DNA from 4 places in the Lysinibacillus sp. FSL R7-0073 genome. Region 1 is predicted to be linked to each of the others. Evidence: riboswitches for the same ligand, from Rfam matches in the RefSeq annotation. Region 1 holds a riboswitch; each other region holds the start of a gene.
What was found. Region 1 has a riboswitch for cobalamin ahead of MKY88_RS14730 ((2Fe-2S) ferredoxin domain-containing protein). Riboswitches for the same ligand answer to the same signal wherever they lie in the genome.
Positions count from the first base shown of each region.

Region 2: linked by a shared signal. The riboswitch ahead of MKY88_RS06695 (glutaredoxin family protein) and the one ahead of MKY88_RS14730 ((2Fe-2S) ferredoxin domain-containing protein) in region 1 are both predicted to bind cobalamin.
Region 3: linked by a shared signal. The riboswitch ahead of nikA (nickel ABC transporter substrate-binding protein) and the one ahead of MKY88_RS14730 ((2Fe-2S) ferredoxin domain-containing protein) in region 1 are both predicted to bind cobalamin.
Region 4: linked by a shared signal. The riboswitch ahead of MKY88_RS02750 (ABC transporter substrate-binding protein) and the one ahead of MKY88_RS14730 ((2Fe-2S) ferredoxin domain-containing protein) in region 1 are both predicted to bind cobalamin.

Region 1 covers NZ_JBBPAS010000001.1:2,955,602-2,963,223, forward strand. Annotated here, with positions in the region: gene MKY88_RS14710 (precorrin-8X methylmutase) at 1-644, opposite strand, end outside; gene cobK (precorrin-6A reductase) at 657-1,418, opposite strand; gene MKY88_RS14720 (sirohydrochlorin chelatase) at 1,415-2,335, opposite strand; gene cobJ (precorrin-3B C(17)-methyltransferase) at 2,350-4,017, opposite strand; gene MKY88_RS14730 ((2Fe-2S) ferredoxin domain-containing protein) at 4,022-4,393, opposite strand; cobalamin riboswitch at 4,538-4,719, opposite strand; cobalamin riboswitch at 4,980-5,164, shown strand; gene MKY88_RS14735 (energy-coupling factor ABC transporter permease) at 5,310-6,056, shown strand; gene MKY88_RS14740 (energy-coupling factor ABC transporter substrate-binding protein) at 6,058-6,330, shown strand; gene cbiQ (cobalt ECF transporter T component CbiQ) at 6,336-7,109, shown strand; gene MKY88_RS14750 (energy-coupling factor ABC transporter ATP-binding protein) at 7,106-7,622, shown strand, end outside.
Region 2 covers NZ_JBBPAS010000001.1:1,407,005-1,414,626, reverse strand. Annotated here, with positions in the region: gene MKY88_RS06720 (glycoside hydrolase family 5 protein) at 134-1,300, opposite strand; gene dut (dUTP diphosphatase) at 1,578-2,015, opposite strand; gene nrdF (class 1b ribonucleoside-diphosphate reductase subunit beta) at 2,027-2,995, opposite strand; gene nrdE (class 1b ribonucleoside-diphosphate reductase subunit alpha) at 2,983-5,076, opposite strand; gene nrdI (class Ib ribonucleoside-diphosphate reductase assembly flavoprotein NrdI) at 5,073-5,432, opposite strand; gene MKY88_RS06695 (glutaredoxin family protein) at 5,429-5,653, opposite strand; cobalamin riboswitch at 5,771-5,948, opposite strand; gene MKY88_RS06690 (NAD(P)/FAD-dependent oxidoreductase) at 6,572-7,477, opposite strand.
Region 3 covers NZ_JBBPAS010000001.1:2,500,450-2,508,071, forward strand. Annotated here, with positions in the region: gene MKY88_RS12350 (ABC transporter ATP-binding protein) at 1-370, opposite strand, end outside; gene MKY88_RS12355 (ABC transporter ATP-binding protein) at 373-1,146, opposite strand; gene MKY88_RS12360 (ABC transporter permease subunit) at 1,157-1,939, opposite strand; gene nikB (nickel ABC transporter permease) at 1,962-2,915, opposite strand; gene nikA (nickel ABC transporter substrate-binding protein) at 2,987-4,606, opposite strand; cobalamin riboswitch at 4,751-4,943, opposite strand; gene metE (5-methyltetrahydropteroyltriglutamate--homocysteine S-methyltransferase) at 5,074-7,374, opposite strand.
Region 4 covers NZ_JBBPAS010000001.1:560,173-567,794, forward strand. Annotated here, with positions in the region: gene argS (arginine--tRNA ligase) at 1-1,488, shown strand, start outside; gene MKY88_RS02735 (MerR family transcriptional regulator) at 1,712-2,101, shown strand; gene MKY88_RS02740 (class I adenylate-forming enzyme family protein) at 2,094-3,596, shown strand; gene MKY88_RS02745 (acyl-CoA dehydrogenase family protein) at 3,598-5,265, shown strand; cobalamin riboswitch at 5,325-5,507, shown strand; gene MKY88_RS02750 (ABC transporter substrate-binding protein) at 5,651-6,622, shown strand; gene MKY88_RS02755 (FecCD family ABC transporter permease) at 6,619-7,620, shown strand; gene MKY88_RS02760 (adenosylcobinamide amidohydrolase) at 7,617-7,622, shown strand, end outside.

The DNA.
Region 1 (7,622 bases):
TCATCCGCTAAAAGTGAAATGGCATTTAATGCGGCAACCGTCACTGTACTACCGCCTTTACGACCAACATTTGTAATGTACGGAATACCTTCAAGTTTTAGCAGCTCTTCTTTCGATTCAGCCGCAGACACGAAACCTACAGGCATACCAATAATTAAATCTGGTTTTGCTAAGCCTTCTTTAATTAAACGAATCAATTCTAGTAATGCAGTTGGGGCATTACCAATAGCATAAATACCGCCTTCATGCAATTTTGAGGCTTTTTGCATCGATATAATGGCACGAGTTGTATTTTGCTTTTTCGCTTCTACAGATACATCCTCATCCGCAATATAGCAATGTAAATCGCCACCATGTTTTTGGAAACGTTTTTTACCAGAACCACTTTCAATCATTTGCACATCCGCAATTACATGACGCCCTGCCAGAATAGACTTAACACCTGCTTCAAGTGCTCCTGGTGTAATAATAACGCTACGACCTAGCTCAAAGTCAGCAGATGCATGGATAATACGGCGCACAACCTTCCATTCATCCTCTGAAAAGTCATGCTCCCCCATTTCCTCCGCGATAATCGAGAAACTGTAATCGTAAATTTTATCTGGGTCTACTGTTAATGGTTTGAAATCTGTTTTAAAATCCATTGTCATTGCCTCCTAAAGTGTATGTTGTACAGCCTGTAACACTTCTTTAAAAGTGGAATATTGCTGGCCATATTTAATATTGGGTCTTGCAATAAGAATTGTTTCTATAGAACAGGCAAGGGCTGCCTCTAGCTTCTCATCTACTGAGCCGACTTTGCCGCTTTCTTTGGTAATCATTAAGGTCACTCCATATTGACGGAATAATGCTTCATTTAATTCCTTTGAAAATGGGCCTTGAATGGCTACAATATCTCGCTGTACCACACCGAGCGCCTCACATTTTTCCATATTGTCAAGTCGTGGGAGCATACGAGCAATTACTCTTGTATTTTCTAAGCCTTGTAAAACTTTCGTAAATGTAGCAAGCGTTTTACTACCTGTTGTCAGCATAATGACACCACGTTTTTCTGCTGCTAACTGAGCTGCTTCCTCATAATCTTTCACGACTGTAATAAGTGGGTGTGCATAATGTTCATGGGCACGTTCATAGCGAATATAAGGAACTTGCGCTTTTTCAGCTGCTGCCATGGCATTTTTCGATGCCTCTTCTGCAAATGGATGAGAGGCATCTACCACCAATTGAAAGCCTTGTTCCGTTATAATAGTCGCCATTTCTTCCGCTGTTAGTCGCCCTATTAAATGAGGCAAGCCAACGTCAGCAAGACTTGAGGCTGCAGATTCCGTCACAACAGTGGCAGTTACAGCATGTCCCGTCCTTTGCAATTCAAGGCCTAGATTCCTTGCATCACTCGTACCTGCTAACATGAAAATCATTTTACTGGCTCCTCTTCATGATGATGATGATGGTGGTGATCGTGTTCATGATCATGGTTGTGGTGGTGGTCATGTCCATGGTCGTGTTCATGATGATGATGATGTGCATGTCCATGAACAGCAGCGTAAGCACGATAATCTTCAAGATCTTTCATACCTGTTGATGTACCATTCACCGCTTGCTCAATACGTTCTAATAGAACATTTTGTAAACGTTCATGGTAGCCAAAGTAGTTGGCAATTTGAATCTCACATGCTGGAAATTGCTCATTGAATTTCTCACACATAACATGCATTCGCTCCATTAAAATACCCGTGAATAAAAAGTAAGGAAGCATGATAATTTTTTTAGCACCTAGTTTGACACAGCGTTCAATGCCTTCTTCAACACGTGGGTCCGTTACGCCCATAAAGGCACTTTCCACGTATTTAACAGGTAGCCTTTCCCATAGCAATCGTGTAATTTTATAAAAATCTCCATTTGCATAAGGATCACTGCCCCCTCGAGCAATTAATAAAATGGCTGTATCTTCCTGTTCTTGATCAGTATCAAATCCAATTTCAACTAAACGATCTTGCAATATCGCAAATATTTCTTCATGAATGCCAATTGTTTGACCATATGTGAATGTGATATTCGGATAATGTTCACGAGCATGCTCGATTTCTGCTGGAATATGTAGCTTAGAATGACCTGCATGAAGTAAAATAATTGGGATCACATGTACCTCTGTAGCACCCTTTTTCACACAGTTTGTAATACCTTCTTCGATGTTAGGAGAAGCAAATTCAAGGAAACATGTTTCCACTAAATATTGTTCATCAATGCGAGATTTCATTTGCTCGATAAATGTACGTACCTCATCATTTCCTGCTGCTAAACGGCTCCCATGGCCAACAAATAATATAGCTTTCATCTCTTTTCTCCTCACTAGTCGCCGCACGGAGCTGGCTCTATTTTTATTTTGGAAGACATATCTTGATACGTAAAATGCATTATCTTTTTCACACGCTTGAAGTATTTAAATAAACGTTCGTTTGGATGCGCATTGGCTTTATATTCTTCAATAATATCTGTAATTAAAGGGATCAATTGTTCAGGCTCCAAACCTTCTACAATAGGCTGTGCTGCATGAGCCGTACGCCCGACTGGTTTCGCTCCAATAAAGACATCAAATTTACTTTTGCGATAAACAATCCCAATATCATCAAACACGGCTCGATAACAAGCCATCCCACAGCCATTAAAGCCAATATTTAACGTTTTCGGTAATGACATACCACCGAGCTTTTCTTGGATTTCCTCCGCATATGGAATGGAATCTGCTTTTTCACCGTAGCAAAAATCACAAGCCTTCAACGATAACACATCACCAATTGGTGCTAATAAAAAGCCTACTTCCTGTAACTTCTCAGTGATACGTTCAGGCGTTGTTGTAGGTATTTTTAAATGGATTTGATGATCTGGTGTATATTCCATCGAACCATCTTCCCCTACGACCTCTGCTAACGTCATCATTTGCTGTGATGTGAAGAATTTATTGGCCACTCCAGGGCTCACTGCTAATTCAAAAATTGATTCTATTTTTTGTTGTACAAGCTTTGGAGTAGCCTTTATAGCACTTGTTCCCTTTACCATTGCAAGCGCCGCTGTAGCCATTTCAAGTGCTGTTTTTTTCGGCTTTGGCATAACGGCTATACTGGGTTTATTAATTCTCCCTGCATTAGGGTCTGCCGCAAAGTCATTTCGTGCTGTCCCTGTCTCTTGATTCATCGCCCATGGCTCATTTTCTTCCCGTAAACGTTGATGTGGACGTAACGGCTGTTTTTCCTCGCCAAGTGTATATTTACGTTGGTAGCCACGCGGTGTAATCATTTTATTATCATAGAAAAACGTAGATGAGTTTCCGATAATAACGGTTGTCAGCATACCGATATCATGTTCCAACATTTCTGCCAATGTTGTCATAGTCACTTCCTGACGTTCTCGATAGGCACTTTTTACAAGTCCTACTGGTGTGTCAGGCGAACGATATTCTAAAAGAATTCGTTGTGCTTCGACAATTTGTCTTGTACGGCGACCACTTTTAGGATTGTATAAAGCAATAACAAAATCGGCCATAGCTGCGGCTTCCACACGCTTCGCAATTAAATTCCACGGAGTGAGATGGTCACTTAAACTAATGGTACAAGCATCATGCATGATCGGCGCACCAAGTAAACTAGCACATGAATTGATAGCTGAAATACCTGGGACAATCTCAACTTCAATACCAGTTGCCTCTGTCCAACCTAGCTCAATTAATACTTCATAAACTAATCCCGCCATACCATAAACGCCCGCATCTCCACTCGAAATGACTGAAACTGTACTTCCTGCCTCTGCTTGACGAACGGCCTCCTGTGCACGTGATACTTCTTCTGTCATGCCTGTACTGACAATGGATTTTGCGCTGACTAAATCTTGAATCAGCTCAACATAGGTTTTATAGCCTATGATCATATCACTTTGTTGTAAAGCCTCTACTGCACGTGTCGTAATATGCTTAAAGTCTCCAGGCCCAAAGCCTACTACGAAAATTTTCCCTTTTTGCGCCATGTTTTTACCCCTCTTTCACCTTTTCAATCCCTTTAATGGCTGTCGTTTGCACTGTTCGCTGTAATGTCCCTTCCCGAAGTGTAAAAACATGATCGTTATATAAGGTTTCATGATGCAAATCCTGTACAAGTGTTCTAGCATGCTCCGTTGATGGTACACGATACCAATTCCCCTGGGGGTAAGCAATAACAACACAAGCATCTTTGCACCGTCCATTACAGCGCGTTCTAGTCGTATGTATTTCTTTATCTAGTGCGTTTCGCTGTATTTCATCTCGTATAGCTTGGGTAATTTCCTCCCCATCCTTGTTCATACAGCTACTGCCATTGCAAATAAAGAGATGTGTTTTCATCCCCTCTAAATTCCACGTTGTCATCTTATGTCTCCCCTCATTTGCTTTTGGAAAAAAGAAAAAACCTTTACTCTCCCGAAGAGTAAAGGTTTGTAGAAGCCAAATAAAAACGAATAGATTGAAAGAAAGATCCTCGCTTTTGCTTCAACTTCTCCCTCCGAAAAGTTTGCATGCACAATCTGATAAGCAGGTTTCCTGACTTAAGCTTCATTTTACTGTCGCACCTTCCCTAGTTTGCACAGGTGGCATTGCGATTTCATCAGCTATTACAGTAGCGGGGGCTGTATTGGACTTTCACCAATTTCCCTATTACCTCGAGTTCTTCGAGCACTTATCGACGTTTTATATGAAATTTTTAATCGTATATATAATAGAAAACTGTCTTAATCATATCTTATTATTTTAAAATTTCAATATTTCTTTAAAAAATCATGACAAATTTATCAATTTCACAGGAGGGTTAGAAGCTATTTAAAAATTGACTTTGCTTCCTTTAATCCTAAAAACACTAGTTATCAGAATTTTCTACATTGATATTCTATTTTAAATTTTTTATAAAAAAAGTATAGCATATTTATGGAAATTCGTGATACACTTTGTCGTGAAATCTCACAACTTACTATTTTTCGGTGTAAAATGCTCGTCATTTTGCTTAAAAGGGAAGCCGGTTTAAGTCCGGCGCGGTCCCGCCACTGTAATAGGGAGCTTTATAGAAAATGTCACTGTCCAATGGATGGGAAGACCTATAAAGTGTTGAACTAGAGCCAGGAGACCTGCCGAAAATATGTGATCGTTTCAACCTACGAGGATAGGTGTGCGGCTTAGCAGATGAGAATGTTATTTGCTTTTTTAGCTATGCACTTTTCCAACAACGGAGAAGTGCTTTTTTTATTACGCACGCTACATTCTAAAAATCTATTTACAGTTTGGAGGAAGAAAATTGAAGCTGTCTTGGTGGAAACTTAGTTACTTTTTATTAGCTTTTTTAATGGTGCCAAAGCGTGCCTTCGCCATGCATATCATGGAAGGTTTTTTACCAATCGAATGGGCTATTTTTTGGTGGGTAATCTCCATCCCATTTATTATTTTAGGATTGCGCTCTATTCGTAAAACAATTGAAGAAAACCCTGAAACAAAAATGATTCTGGGGCTGTCCGGTGCGTTCGCCTTTGTCCTATCAGCCTTAAAAATCCCCTCAGTTACAGGGAGTTGCTCACATCCAACAGGAGTAGGTCTCGGAACAGTCTTATTTGGACCGTTAGCGATGAGTGTCATCGGGACAATTGTTTTATTATTTCAATCTTTACTTTTAGCACATGGTGGGATTACAACATTAGGGGCTAATGCATTTTCGATGGCTATTGTAGGCCCGTTTATCGCCTACTTTGTATTGAAAGGGGCGCAAAAAATGGGGTTATCGTTTTCATTAGCTGTTTTCTTTGCGGCTATGCTTGGAGATTTAGGTACATATGTGGTGACTTCCATTCAATTAGCACTTGCCTTCCCATCTGAAGTTGGAGGCTTTATGGCTTCCTTTACAAAGTTCGCAAGTATTTTTGCCTTAACACAAATCCCATTAGCTGTGAGTGAAGGGATATTAACAGTTATTGTCATGAACTTCTTAAAAAAATATAATATTAGCGAATTAAAATCTTTACGTGTTTTCTCTACAAAGGAGGCGCACTAACATGAAACGAAATTTATTACTATTAGCAATAGTGGTGCTATTGGCCATTATTCCGCTCTTCGTCCAAAAGGGAGCAGAATTTGGTGGAGCAGACGGTGAAGCAGAAGCTGCCATTGGTGAGATCAATGCAGAATATGAGCCATGGTTTGATAGTTTGTGGGAACCACCTAGTGGTGAAATTGAAAGCTTATTATTCGTGCTACAAGCAGCTATTGGTGCTGGTTTTATCGGCTATTTTATTGGCTATATGCGTGGCAAGCATAAAGAAGGTTAAGGAATATGTTATTCATTGATAAGTATGCGTATCTCAATAAGTTAGCGTTCGTTCATCCGCTAGAAAAAATGATATTTTCATTAGGACTGCTTTTATTCACGCTTATTATGAGAGATGAGCGACTTTCACTCATTACATTTTTTGTAATGAGTGCTTTTATCATTTGGGGCGCAAAAATTCCAATAAAATACTATGCGAAGCTATTATTACTACCAGGCTTTTTCTTGTTCACAAGTCTCCTATCCATCCTACTTTCGATAGCGCCAGCAACGCATATATTACCAGCACATATTGGGGCATTTACGTATATGAACTTGACAATTTTTATTGGGAGAGCCAGTATTGCTACCGCGCAGCAGCTATTCTTTATCGTACTTGGCAGTATAAGTTGCTTATATTTTTTAATTTTAACGACATCTGTACAAGGGATTTGTTATGTGCTAAGACAATGGAGGCTCCCTCCTTTATTAGTTGAGCTAGTAGAACTCACCTATCGTTTTATTTTTATTTTTTTAGAAAGCATGCAAAAAATACATTTAGCCCAGCAAGCCCGCCTTGGCTACCATTCACCCATGCAATGGTTACGTTCAATGTCTATGCTGATTGCAGCGTTGTTTATTGAAATGTTTCAGCGCAGTCGAGAGCTTAATATTGCCATGCAGGCGCGTGGTGGTGAAACTGTTTATTGGCATCAAACAGGCACCTATAGCAAAAAAAACTGGCTAGGCATAACGGTTATTTTTATATTCCTCATCGTATACGGAGGGTACTTCTCATGACAGCATTTTATTTCAAACTTAACAACTTGTCATATGCCTATGCAGATGGAACGAAGGCTTTGACAGATATTACATTAAACATTCCAAAAGGGAAAAAAATAGCTATACTTGGTCATAACGGAGCAGGAAAATCCACTTTATTTCAACATTTTAATGGAATTTTGAAGCCAACAGCCGGAACTATTTCATTTGATGGGGACGAACTTCAATATAATAGAAAGGCATTAAAGGCTCTTCGCCAACAGGTGGGGATCGTCTTTCAAGATGCTGACAATCAGCTTTTTTCAGGAACCGTTAAGCAAGATATAGCCTATGGTCCAATGAACCTAGGATGGTCTACGGAAAAAATTGAAGAAAAAATAGCATGGGCTGTTGAACAAACTGAAGTGACAGAGCTCCTTGATAAACCCATTCACTTTTTAAGCGTAGGACAGAAAAAGCGTGTGGCCATGGCAGGTGTATTAGCGATGGAACCGACTGTCCTTTTATTAGATGAACCAACGGCGGGTCTTG
Region 2 (7,622 bases), 1.5 Mb from region 1:
CAACGGCAACATCTAGATATTGATGAAAGTTGTACTGATTTAAAGCGCTGTGTGTCAGGCAAAAAAGTAGTACAAGCGATGGTTTGTACTACTACATATAATTTCTATTTGATCTTAGCGAAGAACAACCATGTTACTTGTTCAGATCTTTTTTCAGGACATCCCAAATAGAATTATCTACTTCTATTGCTTTTCTATCAGGTAGTTCTCCATTAGCCTGCGCATCCCAATATGCCTCCTTGACAGGTTTATTACCTAATTCAAAATCCATACCATCCCATGTGTCTTCTCGAAATGCATAAAATGCCCAGTGCCAGCCATAATCATTAAAAATATCAATTAAATCCTTGATATATTGATCCGCTCCATCAACCATTCGGTTAATGCCAAACTCTTCTGCAATAATTCGGTTGTTTGGTATATTGTGCTTTTCAGCCCATTCAGCAACGGGTTCTAAAAAATCTTTTAATGAAGTTTTATCAAATATTTTTTCTTTTTGATCATTCCCGACTTTGACCTTACCAGGATAAGTGTATGTGAATCCTTTTTTTCGATTTTGGCTTGTCATTTCATACGGTTCATACATATGGAAAGCATACAGTACATTATTGTCTTCTATTGGTTTTAAATAGTTTATTGCCCATGGTGTAGCAAATAAACCGGAATCTAAAATAATAGGTGTATCCGCATCTACGGATCGTATAGAATCTACAATTGTTCCATAAAGCCTATTTAAATCTGCTGGAGTGTTTTCTACCTTGTTGTACCATCTGTCATAGTCTTCTGTCCAAAAATTATTAAAACCTGTAGCTGTTTCAGGATGTGGTTCATTAATTACGTTATATCCTACCACTGCGGGATGTTCTTTTAAACGCACGGCAAGATCTTTCCAAAAAAGCGCTGCTTGCTCATGATATTTAAAGTCTTGCCAAATTCGGTCATCATTTTCATAGTTATTAAACTGTCTCCAACGGTTTCCCGGAAGACTAAGAACAGTCAGTACAACTTTTGATTCTCTTGCATATGCTGCATCTAAATCTTCTTTTAACATCTTAAAATCATTTTCAACAATTCCCTCATACTGATCTGCATTGCCGATTAAAAAATCTTTATTAGAATTAGCATCAGGTTTATCATCAAATAAAAAATCTCTTTCTTTTGCCCATTTATCAGGCGCTAAACGAATAAATTCAATATTGAATTCATTAGCCTCTTCATAATTTTCTGGCAGAGAAGTGGAGTTCATAAAATTTGTACCTTTTCTTTGCTCATTCCAAAAATCATTTTGCAACTTTGGCATTGCCTGTTTCTCTTCTTGCTCCACTGAACTACAGCCAGTAGCAAAGACGACTATTAAAGCACACCAGAGGAAAACTATCATGTTGAACTTATTTTTCATTCTTTTCCTATGATTTATTTCTCTCATATTATCACCTCATGTAAATTCTACTGAACTTACGTTACACGAATGTGACAATTTAAGTGGTTGTTTGAATATAATTGATTGGATCAAAAAAAAGATTGAGTTCAGTACATACCAAACTCAATCCTGACATAGGCCTATTCAAAACTTAATCTTATTTTGTACCACTCGCTCCAAATCCAGAAGTTCCACGAACCGTTTGAGATAATTCGTTGACTTCAAGAAGTTGAATAGTAGGGACAAATTGAATCACCATTTGGGCAATTCGCATAGATTTTTCTACTAAAAACGTATCTTGACCATGATTAATTAAAATAACACCGATTTCCCCTCTATAGCCTTCATCGATTGTTCCTGGGCTATTGAGCACTGTAATACTATGTTTTAAGGCTAGTCCACTTCTTGGTCGAATTTGTGCTTCCGTTCCTTTAGGTAATTCTATTTGAATTCCTGTTTTAATTAATTTAGTCCCACCAGCGGGTATCTCTACAGTTTCAATGGAATAGAGATCCATCCCAGCATCACCAGGATTAGCTTGCATTGGTAGTATTGCATCTGCATGCATTCTTTTAATTTTTACTTCTACGTTCATTGTTCTTCATCCTAACGATTAAAATTAAATGTGTCATCTGTAATTGGCGCTACTTTTGCTTTGGCATAGGTAGCCCCCTTTTGTGAAAAGAAATCATATGTGGAGCCCTCATTACGAATTCCATTCATGACAATCGGATTCACTTCTTCTTCAGGGAACATGGCTTCAAAGCCGACATTCATTAAGGCTTTATTAGCATTATAACGCACGTAGGCTTTTACCTCAGGCGATAATCCTGTCTCCGCATAAATATCCTCTGTATATTTCATTTCATTCTGGTATAAGTCCAGCAGTAATTCATAACCCCATAATTGTAAAGCTTCTTGTTTTTCTTTAGAAAATTGCTTATATAGATTTTGAGCAAAAAAACCTACTGCTACTCCATGAATGGATTCGTCGCGCAAAATGAGTGAAATAATTTCAGCACTGTTTCTTAAAAAACCTTGTCCACCTAAGTATAATGGGTAGAAAAAGCCAGAATAGAAAAGGAAAGATTCAAGCATAACGGATGAGAACATCGCTTTCCATAAGCTCTCAGAGTCCCCTTCTTCAATACTATTATAAATATCCGCAATTTTATTTGCCTTATATTGTAAATATTCATTTTTCTTTACCCATTCAAAGAGCTCGTCTATCTCCTCGTTTGTACAAAGCGTTGTAAATATATAAGAATATGATTTAGCATGTATTGCCTCAAATGCATCAAAAACGGTTAATACAGCCTTTTCCTGTAGATCGTCTGTATAAGCAGCAACACGATTCATCCCTATATTCGTTTGAACGGTATCAAGCAAAGTTAATCCTGCAAACACTTTTTTATACGTGTCCTGATGCTCAAAACTTTTCCACTGTTTAATATCTTTACTCACTGCAATTTCTTCAGGAAACCAAATTTGCTTCCATTGCTGGTCCCAGAAAATTTGGGCAAGTTCACTTGTTGCCTTGTTCCAGTTGACTGCCTCATACACTATATTTGACATGCTACACACTCCTCTAAGCTTTGTAATCGTTGACGAACATAGTAAACGGACTTAATCCCTTTAACCCATGCATAAATGTATACTTTAGCTAGTTGTTCTGTTGTCCAATTGTCAGTGACATAAAGAGTCATTGAAATACCTTGGTCAACGTGTTTTTGAGAAGCTGCGTATAAATCAATTAAATCATAAGGATCCACATCATATGCCTCTACATATAAATGACTGTTTTCATTTGTTAAATGTGGCATTGGATAAATTGTTCGACTATCTGCATAATCACGAACCTCGACACGCTCTGTACAAGGAGAGATGGATGCCGTACAGCTACGAATATACGAAATACTGCCAGTTGGTGCTATAGCTAAACGATATGAATGAAATAGACCATATTTCATTACATCTTCCTTTAATAATTCCCACATTTTATTAGTGATGATTGGAATGTTCCCAAGTGCTTTTAACACAGCAGGTGATAGCTCTTCCTCATTCTTATTTACATATTGATCAAAATAGCTACCTGAAGCATAATCGCTATCTTCAAATCGGTAGAACGTTTCTGCTTTTTCTTTAGCCATTTCCATCGATGATTTAAGAGAATAATAGTTCATTGCTTCCATAAAGCGATCCATGAAATCAATAGAATCTTTCGAGCCATACATGATGCCCTCCGTAACAAGATGTCCATGGAGATTCATACAACCTAGCCCTACTGAGTGCATTAATCGATTCGCTTTTGCCACCGATGGGACATTTTTAATATATGTCATTTGTGACACATTCGTTAATAAGTGCATAGCTGTATCGATTAATGTTTCAAAATCATTTACTTTACTCGCTGCATGAATATCAATTGACCCTAAATTACACGACACATCTAACCCATATTCGTTCGGTTGATCTTGATCTGTAATGATACTAGTTTCTTGCACTTGCAAGATTTCAGTACATAGGTTTGACATTTTTACGCGACCGATATTTTTTAGTGGATGTACGTCATTGACATTATCATCAAAAATTTCGAAAGGATAACCTGATTCAAATTGAGCTTTTTTCACCTCAGTATAGAGTCTACGCGCATTCAAACGTTTAATTTTACGGATTTTAGGATTATCAAGTAGTTCATAGTACATTTCTGAAATTGAAATTTCCGACATTCGTTTACCATAAACTTTATAAATATCATATGGACTAAATAACACTATATCTTTATCACGTTTCATCAGATCGAAGAATATACTTGGAATAATTATTCCTGTTGATAGTGTTGCGAGGCGAATTTTATCATCAGCATTTGGTTTTTTTGATGAAATGAAATTCTCTATATCTGCATGGAAAATATTTAAATAAACTACTCCTGAGCCATTTCGTTGACCGAGCTGATTGGAATAACTAAATGAGTTTTCTAATAGTTTTGCAACTGGGATAACACCACTTGCACGATTTAGTATTTCTTTAATTGGATCACCCAAAGGACGTAAATCCGTTAAGTTGACCCCGACCCCTCCGCCTAGACGTGATAGCTCTAAACAATAACCAATATTTTCAGCAATACTATTCATAGAGTCATCCATTGATAATTTAAAGCAACTTACTAATTCACCACGGGCTTTTTTCCCACTATTTAAGGCAGTAGGTGTTGCAGGCTGATAGGCTTCCATCATCGCTTCTACAGAACGTTTTGCTAGTACAGTGTTCCCTTGTGCTAAGTACAAGGCAATAATGACAATACGGTCCTCATATTTTTCTAAAATTTCTTCCCCATCACGACTTTTCATAGCATAGCTGTCATAAAATTTGCTAGCACTCATAAATGATGGGAAACGGAAATTATAATCATATGCTTTTTTGTACAGCTTCTTTATAAAATCCATCTCGTACAAGTCGATAAAATCCTTTTCGTAGTATCCCTCATCAACTAAATAGCGGATTTTTTCCTCTATATCTATAAAATAACGTAAACGTACGTTGACATATTCTAAAAAGTAGCGGCGAGTAGCCTCACGGTCCTTTTCTAACTCTAGTAGCCCCGTTGTACTATAACGATTCAGAACGTCATTATTAAGCTTTAAATATGTTTTCATCCCATTACCCTCTTTTCATAAAACGTTTGTATTGCTTCATAATCTGTTTGATTGCCACGTAAATCTAATTTCCTCACTAAGGGTACATGATAGGTAGTAGCAATTTTCTCCCCAGCACCGCCAAATACATTATGTCCGAAGTTACTATTGCCACTAGCAACTACTCCTTTACAAAAATCTCTGTTTTTTTCTAAAAAACGTTGCACTTTTGCTGGAATGTCACCTAAGCCATCTGTATATGTAATTAAAAGGTAAGGCTTATTCAAGCTTAATTCCTCAGAGAGTTCAATAGATTCTGCCCTTAATTTAGATACTACATTACGGACATTTCCTGTACGACTAGCGTAAACGATCATAGTGTAATCATCTCAATACGAGAAACAATTTCCTGCACATCGCCTATAAATGTTTCATCCACCTCTAAAACAGGCACACTTAAAAAACCTGCATCTATAATTGTTTGTTTAGCTTGTTCATCATGATCAATATTAACAATTTCTGCTTCAAGTCCTGCTCGTTGTAATTCAGATTTTACCCAAAGGCATTTTGGACAGATTGTTTTCGTATAAAGTTTCATAGTAATCCCTCTTTTCATAAAATAAAAAAGCTACCTCTACTAGAGAGATAGCTTAAATGGAAACGTTAACATACTAAAAATACTGACGTTCCCATCTCTTAATCCCCGAAGAAATGATAAATTTGTTTTATATAGGCAGGTCTCCTGGCTTTGCTTCAATCTCTGATTTCCTTCCCATGCGAATGCACAGTGGTTACAATCATCGTCAGCTTTACAGTTGCGGGGACAGCGTCGGAATAGTACCGAACTTCCCTATTAAACTACATATAGTAGTACCCACATAAAACGAACACAATATATTGTTTTTCGATAGTTTTAAGTGTACCATCCTTTATATAAAAAGTAAATCGAGAAATAAAAGTTCATCAATTTGAGACTATTCGTATTTTCTGACATAACCTTGAACGAAAGAACTAAAACATAATTATATAAAAATAGAACTATGTAAGCGATAGCATTATTTTATTAAAAAATAGGAAGTAAAATAATAGTCGCTTATTTACCTAAAAACGTTGCCCTAAAGAAATTTTATTCATAAAAAAGGCATCTTTCCTTTACAGTAAAGATGCAATTATGACTTAAGCTATGAGTATGATGTAAATCATGCACCCTACTCCATACATCCTATCCTCGTAGATTTTTTCGTTGTACGAGTCTAAAGTAGGACTCCTCCCTTACGATCATCACAAATTTTCCTTCGTCATAACATAACGCCGACTACTAATATGTGCTCAACAAACAGGTGAGAGGCAACCAACCGTTCTTCCCTTTTAAACTAATTTATAATGAATGTGTACATTTTCTAGTTATTCTATATTTATTTATAGTATAACATAACCAAGTTCATTCTCCTCCAGCTTGACTAGTCATATTAAAAATAGCTGATGAATTTCATGTACTCATCAGCTAAGCATTGACTTAAAATCTTTCTATTGTTATATCCATGTTTATGCTTGAAGCAGCCTTAAATCCTTCCGCAGCAGCAATCATTAAAGAAGAGGGACCACCCTTTTCCGTTTCACCTGCAACATATATTCCAGCTGCTGTTGTTCGTCCAGCCCCATCAGTCATAATTGATCCGTTTTCATCAACTTGACAATTTAGCTGTTTAGCAAATTTATTTGGACGATAAAAACTTGGCACAACAAATCCACCAGCTCTTAAAATATTTTCACCTGTTTCTAATTCAACACTATATAAGTTACCATCATCTCCATGTAAATCTTTAATAGCATTTGTATACACCTTAATTTTTTTATGTTCAAAATCATTTTGAACCTTATCGGAAAGTTGATGACCATTCGTAAAAACGATTAAATCCTGTGACCAATTAAAAACCAATTTCGTCATATGACAAATATGCTCCTCGTTTTCTGCTATGATAGCCAATGGCTTGTCTCTCAGCTCCCAACCATCGCAATAAGGGCAGCTAAACAAACTTTTACCATAATATTGTCTGATTTGCGGTAGAGGAAATTCCTCTTGTATTCCAGTAGCTAACAGTATTTTTTCAGATACATAGGATTTATTTTCCGAAGTATTGACTAGAAATAAACCAGTTATATCATCTTTAATTATTTCGATGACGGTTTGATCCATCATTGTTATAGAAGGGTAGGATTCTATATCTTTACTTGCGATATTCTTAAATTTTTGTGGCTTTATCCCATCTCTTGTTAAAAAGCCATGTGACTCCTGAGTTACACGATTTCGATTTGTTCCATTATCAAATAGTACAACCTTTCTGCGCGCCCTTCCTAATGTTAAGGCAGCACTTAACCCAGCAGGGCCTCCACCTATAATCATACAATCATATTTATTCATCATTATTTCCCTCCACATCACAATACATTACAGACCTTTAATATCCGTAATTAAGGCAAAAGACATCGCAAATTATATGTATGATATCTTTTTCATTTGTTAAGCCAACAAAATATGAGTCATTGATACCTTAATGTTAGCTATC
Region 3 (7,622 bases), 460 kb from region 1:
CGAAATTTAGGTACGGTTCCTCTAAAATTTGAAAAATGGTGTGCTTTGGATTTAATGAATGATAGCTATTTTGAAAGACTGCTTGTAAATCTCTCCGTATCATTTTTTTCTGTTGGCTAGTGGCATCATAAAGATTAACCCCTTGAAATAGAACCTCCCCGGCTGTTGGTCTTTCCATTCCTAATATAATTCGGCCCAATGTGCTTTTTCCTGAGCCACTTTGTCCAACAACCCCTAAGCATTCTCCCTCCTGAAGTGAAAATGATACTTTCTGTAATACAGGAGCATCCTGTTTTCGCTTGAATATGAATGGTCTATGTGCATAGTTCTTCTCAATATTTCTCACTTCTAGTAGCTTCAATCTTTTCACCTCTAAAACATAATTCGGGATTGTAATAGTTTCTTTGTATAAGGATGCTGAGGGGCATCAAAAAAATCATAGACATTCGCTTGTTCAATTATTTCCCCCTTATACATCACGGCTACATCATCAGCAAGTTCAGCGATAACGCCTAAATCATGTGTCACAAGAAGAATGGCTGCCTGTGTTTCCAAGCGAACACGATCAAATAATGTCAATATCTGCTTTTGATTGACTGTATCAAGAGCTGTCGTTGGCTCATCAGCTATGTATATAGAGGCTTGAATTGCCAGTGACAAAGCAATCATCACACGCTGTAGCATTCCCCCACTTAGTTGGAATGGATAATAGTGTAAAAGGCGCTCGGGATTAGGTAAATTAACTTTTGACATGCTTTCAATAGCAATTTGTCTTATTTCATTTTTAGTTATAACAAAATGAGCTTTTAATGATTCACGAAAATGACTTTCAATAGTTTGAACACGGTCAAAGGCAGTCGAAGGATTTTGCATAATAATAGAAAGATGTCTACCACGATAAGCTCTCATTTGAGCAGCAGTTACCTTCAATAAATCTTGTTGATGGTAGAAAATTTGCCCTTTGGTGATCTGCGCTCTAGTCGGCAAGGCTTGCATAATAGCTTGGCAAAGCATCGTTTTCCCACTACCGCTTTCCCCAATAATTCCTAATACTCGGCCTTGATAGGCTGTTAAATGAATGGAGGATAAAATATTCTGTTCTCCAATTTTGACCGATAAGTCTTTCACTTCTAAAACTTTCTTCATAACTACCCCTTTACTGATCAGGCTTCTTCAAACTACTTGCTAAAACATTACATACTAGGACAACAAAGACGATAGCAAGCCCAGGATATAGCATTAATTCAGGATGTTGGCGGATATATTGCTTCCCTTCATTTACCATCATTCCCCATTCAGGAGTGGGAGCTTGCACACCAAGCCCAATAAAGGAAAAGCCCGCAATCTCTAAAATGACCTTCCCCATATCTAATGCCACAATCGTTACAATCGGTGGCCAAACATGAGGGAGATAGTGTCGAATAATTAATTTTGCACCTGTAGTACCACTGATTCTTGCCGCTAGAATAAAATCTTTTTCATTCATGCCAATAAATAAACCTCGGATTAGCCTCGAATAATAAATAAGCTGTGTCAAACTAAGTGCAATTAACACATTTTTCAAGCTAGGACCTAATACACCTAAAAGCCCAAATGCTAGTACAAGTGTTGGAAAAGCTAATAAAATATCGCATATCCGAATAAATAGCGCATCTATTATACCTCTTTTTAAGGAGACTAATGCGCCCAATAGAATCGCTACTAGAATAGCAACTATTTGTATGACGAGCGCCGCACCTAAAGAATACCGAATCCCTAAAAGCAATCGGGAGAAGACACATCTTCCTAAATGGTCTGTTCCTAATGGATAGTCCCATGAGGGTGCTAAAAATTTCTTAGAAATATCGACTGCTAAAGGGTCATGAGGCATAATGAGTGGGGCTAACAGTCCTAGTAAACCAATGATCATTAGTAAGGTGATACTAATATATCTTCTCATATGTATACGTCCTAAGTTCACTCTACTCTCTCCTATCCTTCATCATCAGATGAGGATCCAATAAACGATGCAATACATCTGTGCCTAAATTGGCGAGCACATAGATGACAGCACTCACCAACACATAGCATTGTACAACGGGGTAATCACGATTCGTTATGGATTCTATTAAATATCGACCGAGCCCCGGCCAACTAAATACTTGCTCGACTATGACAGCACCACCTAGCAAATTTCCGAGTGTCATCCCAAACAAAGTTGATATTGGTATGGCAGCATTCCTCCCCACGTGTCGGATGAGTATGACCGATTTTTTCAAACCTCTAAGCTGTGCATATTTTACATATGGTTGCTCGTATTCTTCGATTACGGCAGAGCGGATAAACTGTGAGAACAATCCGATTGTAGGTAAAGCTAAGGTGAAGGCTGGTAAAACAATATGTGCTACCGAACCTTTTCCATTCGTTGGAAAAATGCCAAGTTTTAAGCTAAAAAGATAGAGTAGGATAAACCCTAACCAAAATGTTGGGATGGATACACTTATTACTGTAAATAATCGAATGATTTTATCGATAAAGGAATGCTTATATAATGCGCTCACAACCCCTAATGGAATACTAAAAGTTAAAATTAGGATAAATGCTACTATAGCTAATTCAATGGTAGCGGGTAGCTTAGCAAATAGCTCATGAGCCACGGGTAATTTACTAACAAAAGATGTACCAAAGTCTAGCTGTAAAACGCCTTTTACCCATAGCAGATACTGCATGATAAAAGGCTTGTCTGTCCCTAATTCTTCTCGTAAAGCTTGTATAGCCTCTGGTGTTGGGGCAATTCTTGAGAGTCGAAGGATGACCTCTGCCGGTTCTACTGGTACGAAACGAATAAACACAAAGGTCAGAATAGATACGCCTACTAATACAAATGGTAGTGTGAGAATTCTTTTTACACAAAACATCCAAGTCGATTCGTACATGCCGTCACTTCCTATTCCATCCTATGATAAAAAGAGAGTTGTCATGGTTCGACACACTCTCTCTTTCATACTTAGTTTTCTTTATCCATTTGTGCATATGGAATGTCATACTCAGAAGCACGTGGTGCAAAATCCTTCATATATGGTTGATAAATAACATTATTCGTTTCATACGATATTGGATAGAATAATGCTTGATCGTGGAAAATTGTTAAAATATCCGTGTAAAGCTGCACGCGTTCTTCTTCATTGGTACCAACTAATAATTGATGTATGTTAGTATCGATCTCTTGAGCATTTGGTAAGCCTAATTTTGCTTCATATACACCACTAGCATTTGGTGTAGCTGATTCATTTGCAAAGCTATGTGGATCAGTTGGCGGTCCATTTGTTCGCCAGAAGTTAATATCAACCTGATCATCCATTAATTTTTGCAGACCAACCATAACATCAGCGCCTTCAATATTTAACTGTACCCCTATTTTTGCTAGCTCGCCTTGCATTAACTCTGCCATAGGTTTTTGAATGGCATCAGTAGCAATATAGATTAAATCTAATGTAAGGGGTTGACCATTTTTCGAACGAATTTTCTCACCCTTCTCTAGCGTCCAGCCCGCTTCATCTAGCAATTTCTGCGCCTTTTCAGGATTATATAAAATAGGTGCTAAATCAATATTGGCATAAGGAATGGCATCCCAAAATAGCGTGTTTGCCACTTTTTCTGTACCATGTGTAATACTATCTACCATTTGTTCTTTATTGATAGCATACTGAATAGCTTGTCGAACCTTTAGCTCAGCTAACGGTCCAGACTGAGTATTGAACAGTAATGCTTTCGTAGACAACGGCTCAGATGTAGCTGTTTTATATTTGCCACTATCTCTTAAGTACGTATAGTTATCTAAACTAATAATCCCTCGACCATAAATGACATCTAATTCTTCATTTTCAAAGGCTAACGAAAGGGATTCCGAATCTGGAATGATCTTAACCTTTATTTTATCTACGAGAGGTTTTTCACCCCAATAATGTTCGTTACGGCTAAATACAGCAAATTCATCTTTTTTATAGTCGGCTAATACCCATGGTCCTGTGCCAATAGCTGATTGAATGGAATCATTTGTCGCATCACCGTTCGGGAAGCCATTATCCCCTAAAAAACGAAATGGTCTGACAAAGGCTAATTCGTTTAACACAGGGTAATATGGTTTATCTAATTGCAACCGTATTGTTGATTCATCTACTTTGACGACCTCTTTAATATGGTTGACCATACCCATCCAAGAATGCATGTCACGATTCGCTAATACCGCATCAAAGTTGCGAATCACATTATCAGCATTAAAGGCAGTCCCATCCGAATAGTTAACATCTTTGCGTAAATGGAACGTATAGGTAGTTTTATCCTCTGAGATGTCCCAACTTTCTGCTAGCTTTGGGGTAATTGTCCCTTCATCGTTATACTCCACTAAAGATTCATAAACCATGGCTTGAGCAGTCATCTGATTTGGTAAATATGTATGGGGATTTAATGGACCTACATCTAATGGCCATCCAATGGTAATCATTTTTTCATCTGTCTGTTCTGTTGATGCTAAATTTCCTTTGTCCTTTTCCGAGCTTGTACAACCTGCTAGAAAGCTCAAGGTCAAAACAAGCATGAAAGGCAGTAAATACTTCGTCCATCTCATCTTTTGTCTCCTATCTCTATTCCCTGTTCATATCTACAAATTGAATAGAAAGAAGGCATAAAAAAACCTTATTCTACTAGAATAAGGACAGATAAACCTACAATACGTAAGCTTCCATCCATCTCCCTATCTTTCGTAGATCATCAATGAATCTTCTTACAAGCAGGCATTCTGGCTTATGAATCATCATTTTGCTTCACCTTTCCAAGAAAGAACTCAGTGGTAATCGAAACAAAACTCCTCATTTACAGCTGCGGGACAGCATGGGATTTACACCCATTTTCCTTTTAATTGAATGAAAAATAATTTCATTCAAACTTGTAATGCAATATTTGAAATTAGTAATAAACATACCATGCTGAAATGTTCACGTCAATTTTATTTTCTGAATATAATAAAACCTCTATACAAAAAGACCAGGTAGATAACCTGATCTTTATTTAACTCTTTTTATTATGTTGTTTTCGTTATCTTGATATAGATTCCTTCACCTCCTGACGCAATATTTTAGTAGCGCCTACCATATTAGCTAAAGCCGCGATTGTTTCTGGCTCTTTCCTTGTTTTTAAGCCACAGTCAGGATTAACCCAAAATTGATGCTTGTCAAGAACTTGTAAGCTATCTCTCATGATGGCTAACATTTCGCCTTCACTCGGCACACGTGGGCTATGAATATCGTAAACACCTAATCCGATTCCTTTTGTATAAGGATTTACTTGAAGGGAAGAAATAAGCTCTCCATGGCTGCGTGATGTTTCAATGGAAATCACATCAGCATCTAGCGCGCTAATAGGTTCGATGAAATCGTTAAATTCGCAGTAACACATATGTGTATGAATTTGTGTTTCATCTTTAACACTCGATGTAGCAAGTTTGAAGGCATTGACCGCCCAGTCTAAGTAAGCCCCCCATTCTTCTTTACGAAGAGGTAACCCTTCACGGAGTGCTGGTTCATCCACTTGAATAATGGAGATGCCAGCCGATTCTAGTGCTTCCACTTCCGTGCGAAGTGCTAATGCAATTTGATAAGCCACATCTTTTCGAGAAATATCATTGCGTACAAAGGACCAATTTAAAATGGTCACTGGCCCCGTCAGCATCCCTTTGACAAAGCGCTTCGTTAAGCTTTGGGCATACGCAGACTCTTTCACAGTAATGGAAGAAGACCATGCAACATCTCCATAAATAATTGGAGGCTTCACACAGCGAGAGCCATACGAAACAACCCATGCTTTTTCAGTAAAGGCAAAGCCCGTCAATTTCTCACCGAAATATTCAACCATGTCTGTCCGTTCAAATTCTCCATGAACCAGTACATCTATATCAAGATCCTCCTGCAAGTGAATCCAGCGCTTTGTTTCCAGTTCAATAAATGCTTCATAGTCTTCATTCGACAATTGTTTCTTTCGCCAAGCATTACGATTTCTCTTCACCTCATCAGATTGAGGGAAGCTGCCAATTGTCGTTGTTGGGAATAGGGGTAGTCCTAACGCCTGCTGCTGTATTTTTTGACGTTGACTAAAATCACTATGTCGCTCAAAATCCTTTGTTGATACGGATTGAGCGGCTTGCTGGATCATTTTGTTTTGACGAATTGGATGATTTTTTAGTGCTTCAATGGCCTTCATACTTGCTGAGAAATTATGACGTAGCGTTCCGTCTTGATTTTTTCTATATTTAGTGAGGTCAATAATTTCTTCGATTTTTTCATCAGCAAACGCCAGTGCTTGTTTGAGAACAGGGTCCAGCTTCTTCTTTTCAAGTGAAGTAGATATTGGTACATGTTGAAGGTTACTTGAAGGTTGAATCCACAATTCCTTAGCATCACAGAGCTTTTCAATAGCTTGAATCGTGGCGTTAGCTTCCGCTAAATTTGAACGCCATATATCACGACCATTAACAATTCCAATGGCTAAAACTTTATCTTGAGGGAAACCAAATTGTCGAAGTGACTCCATATTCCCTTTATAGCCATGTACGAAATCTAAACCAAATCCTTGGACAGGCAATGAAATCAATGTTTCATAGGAGCATAATGCTTCAAAATATGTTTGTAGCATTAGTTTTGCTGCTGGAACGGTTGTCGTTAATTGAGCATAGATTTCTTGTACTAGCTTCCGTTCTGCAGAGTCAAGTGTCGTCACTAAAGAAGGCTCTTCTAATTGAATCCACTCGGCACCTGCGTCTACTAATTCTTGAATAATCTGAGCATAGAGAGGTAATAGGGCTAATAAATATTCAACCTGTGTTAATTTATTGTAGCCCTTAGTTAGCTTATAAAATGTATAGGGGCCAATAAGTGTCGGCTTCGCAATAATTCTGAACGCTTCTTTTGCCTCTAAAAAGTCGGCCAATACCTTATTTTCTGTTAGTTGCAACGGTTGCCCTTCATATTCAGGAACAATGTAGTGATAGTTGGTATTAAACCATTTGGTCATTTCACTAGCTACTGCTGAATGATTTCCTCTCGCTACACTGTAGTAGGTATGTAAATCTACCCTTCCACCTTGCCAGTTAAAGCGCTTGGGTACTAAGCCAAACATTAAGGCTGTATCCAACATTCTATCGTATAGTGTGAAATCTCCCACTGTCACCATATCGATGCCAAGTTGTAGCTGCTTTTCAATCCGCGATAACCGAATACTTTTTAGGATTGCCTGAAAATCCTCTTCCGTTCGTTCTTGACGCCAAAATGCTTCTAACGCCTTCTTCCATTCGCGATCATCTCCGATATATGGATAGCCAATGAGTGTACTTGTATAAGTCATATTTAATCTCCCTTTCATCAATAAAGTTTATGGTTACTTGCTCTTACAAATTTGTGTCATCCCATGCTAGATTCAGTGGCTCTATATGAAAACCAGTGGACTTTGCTTTCGAATACAGAATAACAGCATGAAAAAAAGCCATTCTCCTTCTCGGAAAATGGCTGCATGGTAAAATTATTAATACAAAAACAATACGAAAAAATAGAACTTTCGTTTAAAATCATTTGTTATCGCACAGTGCCTGTTTA
Region 4 (7,622 bases), 2.4 Mb from region 1:
CCACCTCGTGCAATTGCGGAAGCTATTTTAGAAAATCTGGATACTGCTGAAACAGATATTGAAAAAATTGATATTGCAGGTCCTGGTTTCATGAATATCACAGTGCGTAAAGATTTCCTAACAGGGGTAGTTACACAGGTTCTTGAGCAAGGCGCAGACTATGGTCGTTCAAATGCAGGCGCAGGGGAGAAGATTCAAATAGAGTTTGTTTCGGCTAACCCTACAGGAGATCTCCATTTAGGACATGCGCGTGGTGCATCTGTTGGAGATTCATTGTGTAATGTATTAGATATGGCAGGCTACAGTGTCTCTCGTGAGTACTATATTAATGATGCAGGGAACCAAATTAATAACCTTGCTTACTCATTAGAAGCACGTTATAAGCAGGCATTAGGATTGGATGCTGAAATGCCAGAAGATGGCTACCACGGCCCAGATATTATTGAAATTGCTGGCAAGCTAGCAAAAGAGCATGGTGATGCAATCCTAAATAAATCAGATGAAGAACGTTTTACATTCTTCCGTCAGCATGGTTTAGCGTTAGAATTAGATAAATTAAAAACAGACCTAGCAAACTTCCGTGTAAACTTTGATGTTTGGTATTCTGAAACGTCTCTATATGAAAACGGAAAAATTGAAGTGGCATTAGATAAATTAAAAGCAAATGGTCACGTGTTTGAAGAGGATGGCGCTACTTGGTTCCGCTCAACAACTTTTGGTGATGATAAAGACCGTGTATTAATTAAAAACGATGGTTCGTTCACATATTTAACGCCAGATATCGCTTATCATGAGGATAAAATTGTCCGTGGCTTTGATAAATTAATCAATATTTGGGGAGCGGACCACCACGGCTATATTCCACGTATGAAAGCAGCCATTCAAGCATTAGGCTATGATCGTGATACATTAGAAGTAGAAGTAATTCAAATGGTTCAGCTTTATAAAAACGGTGAAAAATTTAAAATGTCTAAACGTACAGGCAATGCAGTAACAATGCGCGAGCTTGTGGAAGAGGTTGGTTTAGATGCAGTTCGCTACTTCTTCGTAAAAACAGCAGGCGATTCTCATATGGACTTTGACCTTGACCTTGCCGTATCGCAATCTAATGAAAACCCAGTGTATTATGCACAATATGCACATGCACGTATTTCATCAATTTTACGTTCTGCCAATGAACAAGGTTTTGCTGCTACAAGTGAAAACCTAAACCTGTTAACAGCTGAAAAAGAAATTGATTTATTGAAAAAAATAGGCGATTTCCCACAAGTGGTAGCTGATGCGGCAAAACATCGTACACCACACCGTATCGCAAATTATATTCAAGAAACAGCGGCTGCTTTCCATAGTTTCTATAATGCAGAAAAAGTATTAGATGCTTCAAACAAAGAGCTAACAGAAGCTCGCTTAGCATTAATTACTGCTGTTCGTACAACAATTGCTAATGCGCTTCGTTTAATCGGCGTGTCAGCACCAGAAAAAATGTAATAGTCCATCTTAGCCCCTAACAGGAAAAGTGTTAGGGGCTTTTTTTATTGATAGAAAGCAGGTTAACACATTAAATAATTGGTAGTTAATGATACGAGAGTAATGGCTAATCATTAAAATTTTCTGCTTTGGACTATATTTTTCTGTTTATTTCGAAAATTTTGTTGAAGTTTACGTTAACGTCAATGGTATACTGTTGCCAATCAGGAAGGGGGAGACGATCATGAAGACGATTCAAGAGGTGGCTAAGGAGTTCGAAGTGTCCACACGCACAATTCGCTATTATGAGGAGCTTGGGCTTCTTTGTCCTCAACGTTCATCTACGAATCAACGAACCTTTTCGAAAAAAGAGTTAGCGAAGCTCAAGCTTATTTTCAGAGGGAAGCGTTACGGCTTTTCCCTGGAGGAAATCAAGGAAATGGTGTTACTTTTTGATTTTGACCGCTCTGGAATTCAGCAATTGGAGCGAACCGTTGAATACGGAGAGCAAAAGATTCAAGAGATTGATAGTAAAATAGCTGAGCTTACGCAAATGAGAAATGAATTACAACAAATGCACGGCATGTTTAATGAAAAATTAACGACTTTAAGGGGAGAGATGCACGATGAATAGTTCCAATTTATTAGCACGTAATGCCCGTAAGTATCCAACAAAGGAAGCCGTGATTTGTCATGGTAGGAGGGTGACCTATCATGATTTAGATGAGCAAGTGACCCGTTTTAGTCATGCCTTATTAGAACAGGGTGTAAGGCAGGGAGATAAAGTTCTGATTTTTATGCCTAACGTTGTAGAGTTTGTCGTGAGCTATTTTGCTCTTCAGCGAATGGGTGCTATTGTTGTACCGGTCAATGCTAAGTTTACATTACAAGAAGTAGAGTATGTGGCACAGCATGCTGAGGCAAAAGCGATTATTGCTCATGAAGCCATTTTTGCGGCAGTCCAGCATATTGCCGTAATACCGTTAAAAATTAAAACAGGACAACAATTAGCAGGCTGGCTTCATTATGAAACATTGATTCAAAGTGCCAGTGCCCAACCGATTGAATGTCAGTTAAACGAGGATGATGCTTCGACTATTCTGTACACATCAGGTACGACTGGGAAACCAAAGGGCGTATTGTTTAGCTATCGTAATATTTTAACAGTTGCGCAAATGATTGCAGTTGAAATGGAGGTCAAGCCTGAAAGCCGTATATTGCTAATGATGCCATTAACTCATTCGGCTCCATTGCATTTATTTTTAATGGCAGGTGTATTTGTAGGCTCTACAAATGTGTTAACGCCAACTTTTACACCAGACTTATTAATTGATTCCGTTGAACAGGAAAAAACGACGCATTTCTTTGGCGCACCTGTTGCTTATTTATTAACAGCTCAGATGCCAAGATTGCAATCTGCTGATTTGTCCTCCATGAAATGGTGGGTATATGGAGGTGCACCTTTATCCGAAAACGAAGTTCGTTTTATTCAACAGGCATTCCGCACAACTAATTTAACATGCGTATATGGATTAACAGAGGCGGGACCAAGTGGATCATTGCTATTTGGCAAGGAGCATGAAGGAAAGGCTGGGAGTATTGGACAGCGAGCACCTTTAGGTACAGAGATACGTATTGTTAACGACAGTGGCGAAGATGTACCAGCAGGAGAAGTAGGGGAAATCGTTTTATTTGGTGAGGGTAATATGCTTGGCTACTACAGAGATGAAGCGGCAACCAATGCGGCCTTTATAGACGGTTGGTTAAAAACAGGAGATCTAGCTCGTAAGGATGAAGACGGTTTTATTTGGATTGTTGATCGAAAAAAAGATGTGATTATTTCGGGTGGAGTCAATATTTATCCGAAAGAAATTGAAGATTGCCTTTTAAGCTTTGAGGGGATATTTGAAGCGGCAGTGGTTGGTGTTCCACATCCACAATGGGGAGAGACAGTGAAGGCTGTTTATTCCGCTAAACAGGATATTAATGAAGAGGCTCTAAAAGATCATTTAGAGGGGCAGCTTGCTAAGTATAAAATACCGCGTATTTTTGAAAAAGTGGAAGCGCTACCAAGGAATGCTTCGGGCAAAATTTTAAAACAATCTTTGAAAGGACAAGAGGTGAGATAGCATGAAAGTTTTACAACAGGAAATAGCAGGCACAAGCAATTTCTTTACAGATGATGATACGCTTCAAAAAGTGTTGGAAATGATGCTGGATAAAGAATTTTTATCTTATGCGCATCGGGAATTGATGGACTTTGGTGAGCTATGTGCGGGTGCTATAGACGTGAGAGCGAAACATACTGATCGACAAGGAGAGCCTCGCCTTCAAAGGTATAATGCCTATGGCGAAGAGGTTTCAGAGGTATGGGTCAATGACGGCTACAAAAAAACAATCGAGGAGACATATAATACGGGGATTGTTGGCTATGTACATAAAGATATTCCCCAACTAGGTCACAAAGGGAATTATGTCTATAGTTTTGCACAAGGTTATTTACTGTCACATGCGGAGCCCGGTTTTTATTGCCCTGTGACGTTAACGATGGCCACTGCCTATTTATTAGACCATTATGCAGAGGAAGAAGTTAAGCAGCGCTTCTTACCGCATGTTTGTGCAACAGGCGATATGGAGCTATATGAGGGAGCCACTTTTTTAACAGAGCGACAAGGAGGCTCGGATGTTGGTGCGAATGTAGTAGAAGCAAAACTTGTGGGGAATGAATACCGCCTCTATGGTGAAAAGTATTTTGCCTCCAATGCAGGGATGTGTGGGGTTGCAATGGTATTGGCACGAATAGAGGGTGCACAAGCAGGCTCTAAAGGATTAACTCTATTTGCAGTTCCTTGGCGTAATGAAGATGGATCGGCTAACCATCTTCGTATTCGACGACTAAAGGATAAATTAGGTGTGAAAGCCGTTCCATCTGCTGAGGTTGAGTTTGATGGAGCACTTGCTTATGTAGTTGGTGATCAAAATAAAGGGATTTATTATATGCTGGAGGCGCTTAATTTATCAAGAATTTGTAATGCTGTGGCATCCATTGGTATTATGCGCCGTGGCTTCTTAGAGGCGAAGCACTATGTGTCAAATCGATATGCCTTTGGTAAACCTTTAACACAGTATCCTATGATCCAGGATACATTGGGTAAATATGCCGCTAAGCTGCACGTAGAAGTAGCCACGATTTTTGATCTTATTCAATTATACGATAAAGTGACAAGTGGTCAGGGAACAGAACAAGACATCATCATGAACCGTTTATATATTGCCATTATGAAAAAGGAAACGGCAGAGCAGGCGGTCCATTATGCAAGTGAAGCAATTGAGCTACATGGCGGGAATGGCTATATTGAGGACTTTGTAACACCACGCTTACTGAGAGATGCGCAAGTGTTGACGGTATGGGAGGGTACGGCTAATATACTAGCTTTGGAGCTTATTCGCTTAGTGGATAAATACAGGGCACATGAATTGTTTGTTCAAGAGATGAGCGAGCGATTAGAAGTATTAACAGACCATTCATTAGTGAAAATCGTTCAAGAGCAATTAACTAAACTATCGGCAACCTTACAAGTTTTTAGTGCGCTCGATGAAGCAACAAAAACGTTTGAAGCAAAGGATATTGCCAAAAAAATGGCTCAATTATATGAAAGTATCATAGCAGTTGAGTGGGCACAAAAATTTGGTGGGAAATATGAAAAACTAGCAGATGTTTATTTAGAGCAGACTTGGTCATTACGAACAATTGGTGCTCCGATGAAAACCGTACAGTATTTTGCTGAAATTGTCTAACAACCTTTGGAGTCGCCTTGATATAGAGGCGACTTTTTTTAATTTCATGTATAATAAAATCAACTGAATATTATAAAGGTTCTTTACTTATGTAAAGTGAAAAGGGAAATCGGTGTAACTCCGATGCGGTCCCGCCACTGTAAGTGTGAGTTTTTTCAAATGATGCCACTGAAGCTTTCGGGAAGGCTTGAAAAAATGTAATGAGCACAAGCCAGGAGACCTGCCTTTATAGCATAGACATGACAGCCTACGAGGATAGGATGGTGGATTTTGTATCAGTTTTTTGGTGCGATTTTGACCCCTCATCATTCGAAGATGAGGGGTCTTATTTTGATGAAGAATACTTCTAATACAGGAGCGCACAAATCAACGAAGGAGGATTCACATGAAGAAATTTTGGAAAATAGGGGTATCGGCATTTTTAACGATAGGGTTGCTAGCAGCTTGTGGACAAGAGGCAAAAAAAGACAATTCCACAACTACAGAGGAGCAAACACAACAAGAAACATCTAAGGCGGAAGAAGCAACATTCCCTATGACTATAACGGATGCTATTGGGAAGGATATTACACTAGAGGCTCCTCCTGAGAAAATAGTGTCACTTATTCCAAGTAATACAGAAATATTGTTTGGCCTAGGTTTAAAGGATGAAATAGTAGGGGTTACAGACAACGACGATTATCCACCAGAGGTAGCTGAAAAGGATAAGGTTGGTGGCATGGAGTACAATATTGAACAAATTATTGCCTTAAAGCCAGATATCGTTTTTGCACATGAATCTAGCATGTCTCTTTCGGAATCAGCCATAGCACAGCTTGAATCGGCGGGCGTGAAAGTATTTGTTGTAAAAAATGCCCAAGATTTTAATGAAACCTATACAACGATTGAACAGCTTGGGCGTGCCACAGGGAAATTACCAGAAGCTGAAAAAATCATTGCTGACATGAAAGCGAAAGTGGAAGAGGTACAGGCGAAAGTGAAAGACGTTGAACCTAAGAACGTTTTTGTAGAAGCCTCTGATGAACCTAATATTTATACAGCTGGACAAGGCACATTTATGAACGCAATGCTGGAGATGATCCATGCAAAAAATGTAGCAGCAGACGGTGATAATTGGTATGAAATTGGTGCAGAACAAATTATCACAAAAAATCCAGATGTCATCGTGGTGACATATAGTTATGTACCTGATATTTTAACAAAAATACCGAAGCGTGCTGGTTTCGATACAATAAATGCAGTGAAAAATAATGCTATTGTGCAAGTAGATGAAAGCATAACAAGCCGTCAGGGACCACGTTTAGCGGATGGCCTTGAGGAATTAGCAAAAGCTATCTACCCTGAGGTATTTAAGTGAAAAAAGTAGCAACAGCCTATGTATTAACATGTACGCTTCTTATCATTAGCATCTGGTGTGGCGTCGCTATAGGCTCTGTTCATATTCCGATAGAAGTGCTGTGGAATCAGTCAGTTGATGAAACAGCTGCCAATATCTTTTGGAAAATTCGCCTTCCCCGTGTGCTTTTAGCGGGGCTAGTAGGAGCTTCTCTCGCCATTGCGGGAGCGGCTTTCCAAGGCTTGCTCAAAAATCCATTAGCAGATCCATATACATTAGGTATTTCATCTGGTGCTTCTGTCGGCGCAGTCATGACAATCTTTTTTAGTATTTCTATACCTGTTGTAGGCTTGTATGCCTTACCTACCTTTAGCATGATAGGCGCGATCATTACAATGGTGATAGTGATGAGCTTTGCTAGAGTAGTGGACCGTTCTTTAAAGATGGAAACACTGATTTTAACAGGTGTTATCTTTAGTTCATTTTTAGGGTCGTTAATCTCGTTAATGATTGCTTTATCGGGAGAGGAACTGCGCCAAGTAATCGGCTGGCTACTCGGTTCTGTTTCTATGCGTGGCTGGCCGTATGTTCAAATGATTATCCCATTTGTCATTGGTGGTTCCCTTATGCTGTGGACTCAGAGACGTGAGCTTAATGTTTTGTTATATGGGGAAGAAAGAGCGAAGCATTTAGGTGTCAATGTAAAGCGAAGTAAGTATTTGATTTTAGTAGGTGGCTCCATGCTAACTGGAGCAGCAGTTGCTGTTTCAGGCACAATTGGCTTTGTAGGGTTAGTTGTACCACATATGACAAGAATGATTTGGGGTTCTGATCACCGTCATTTACTTCCTTTATCATTTTTTAATGGGGCAACATTACTTATTATTTGTGATTTAGTTGCAAGAACCATCATCTTGCCAAGGGAACTGCCCATTGGTGTCATTACTGCATTTATTGGAGCGCCTGTTTTTTCCTATATTTTTTATAAGCAACGAAGAGGCAAGGGGGTACGGGCGTGATT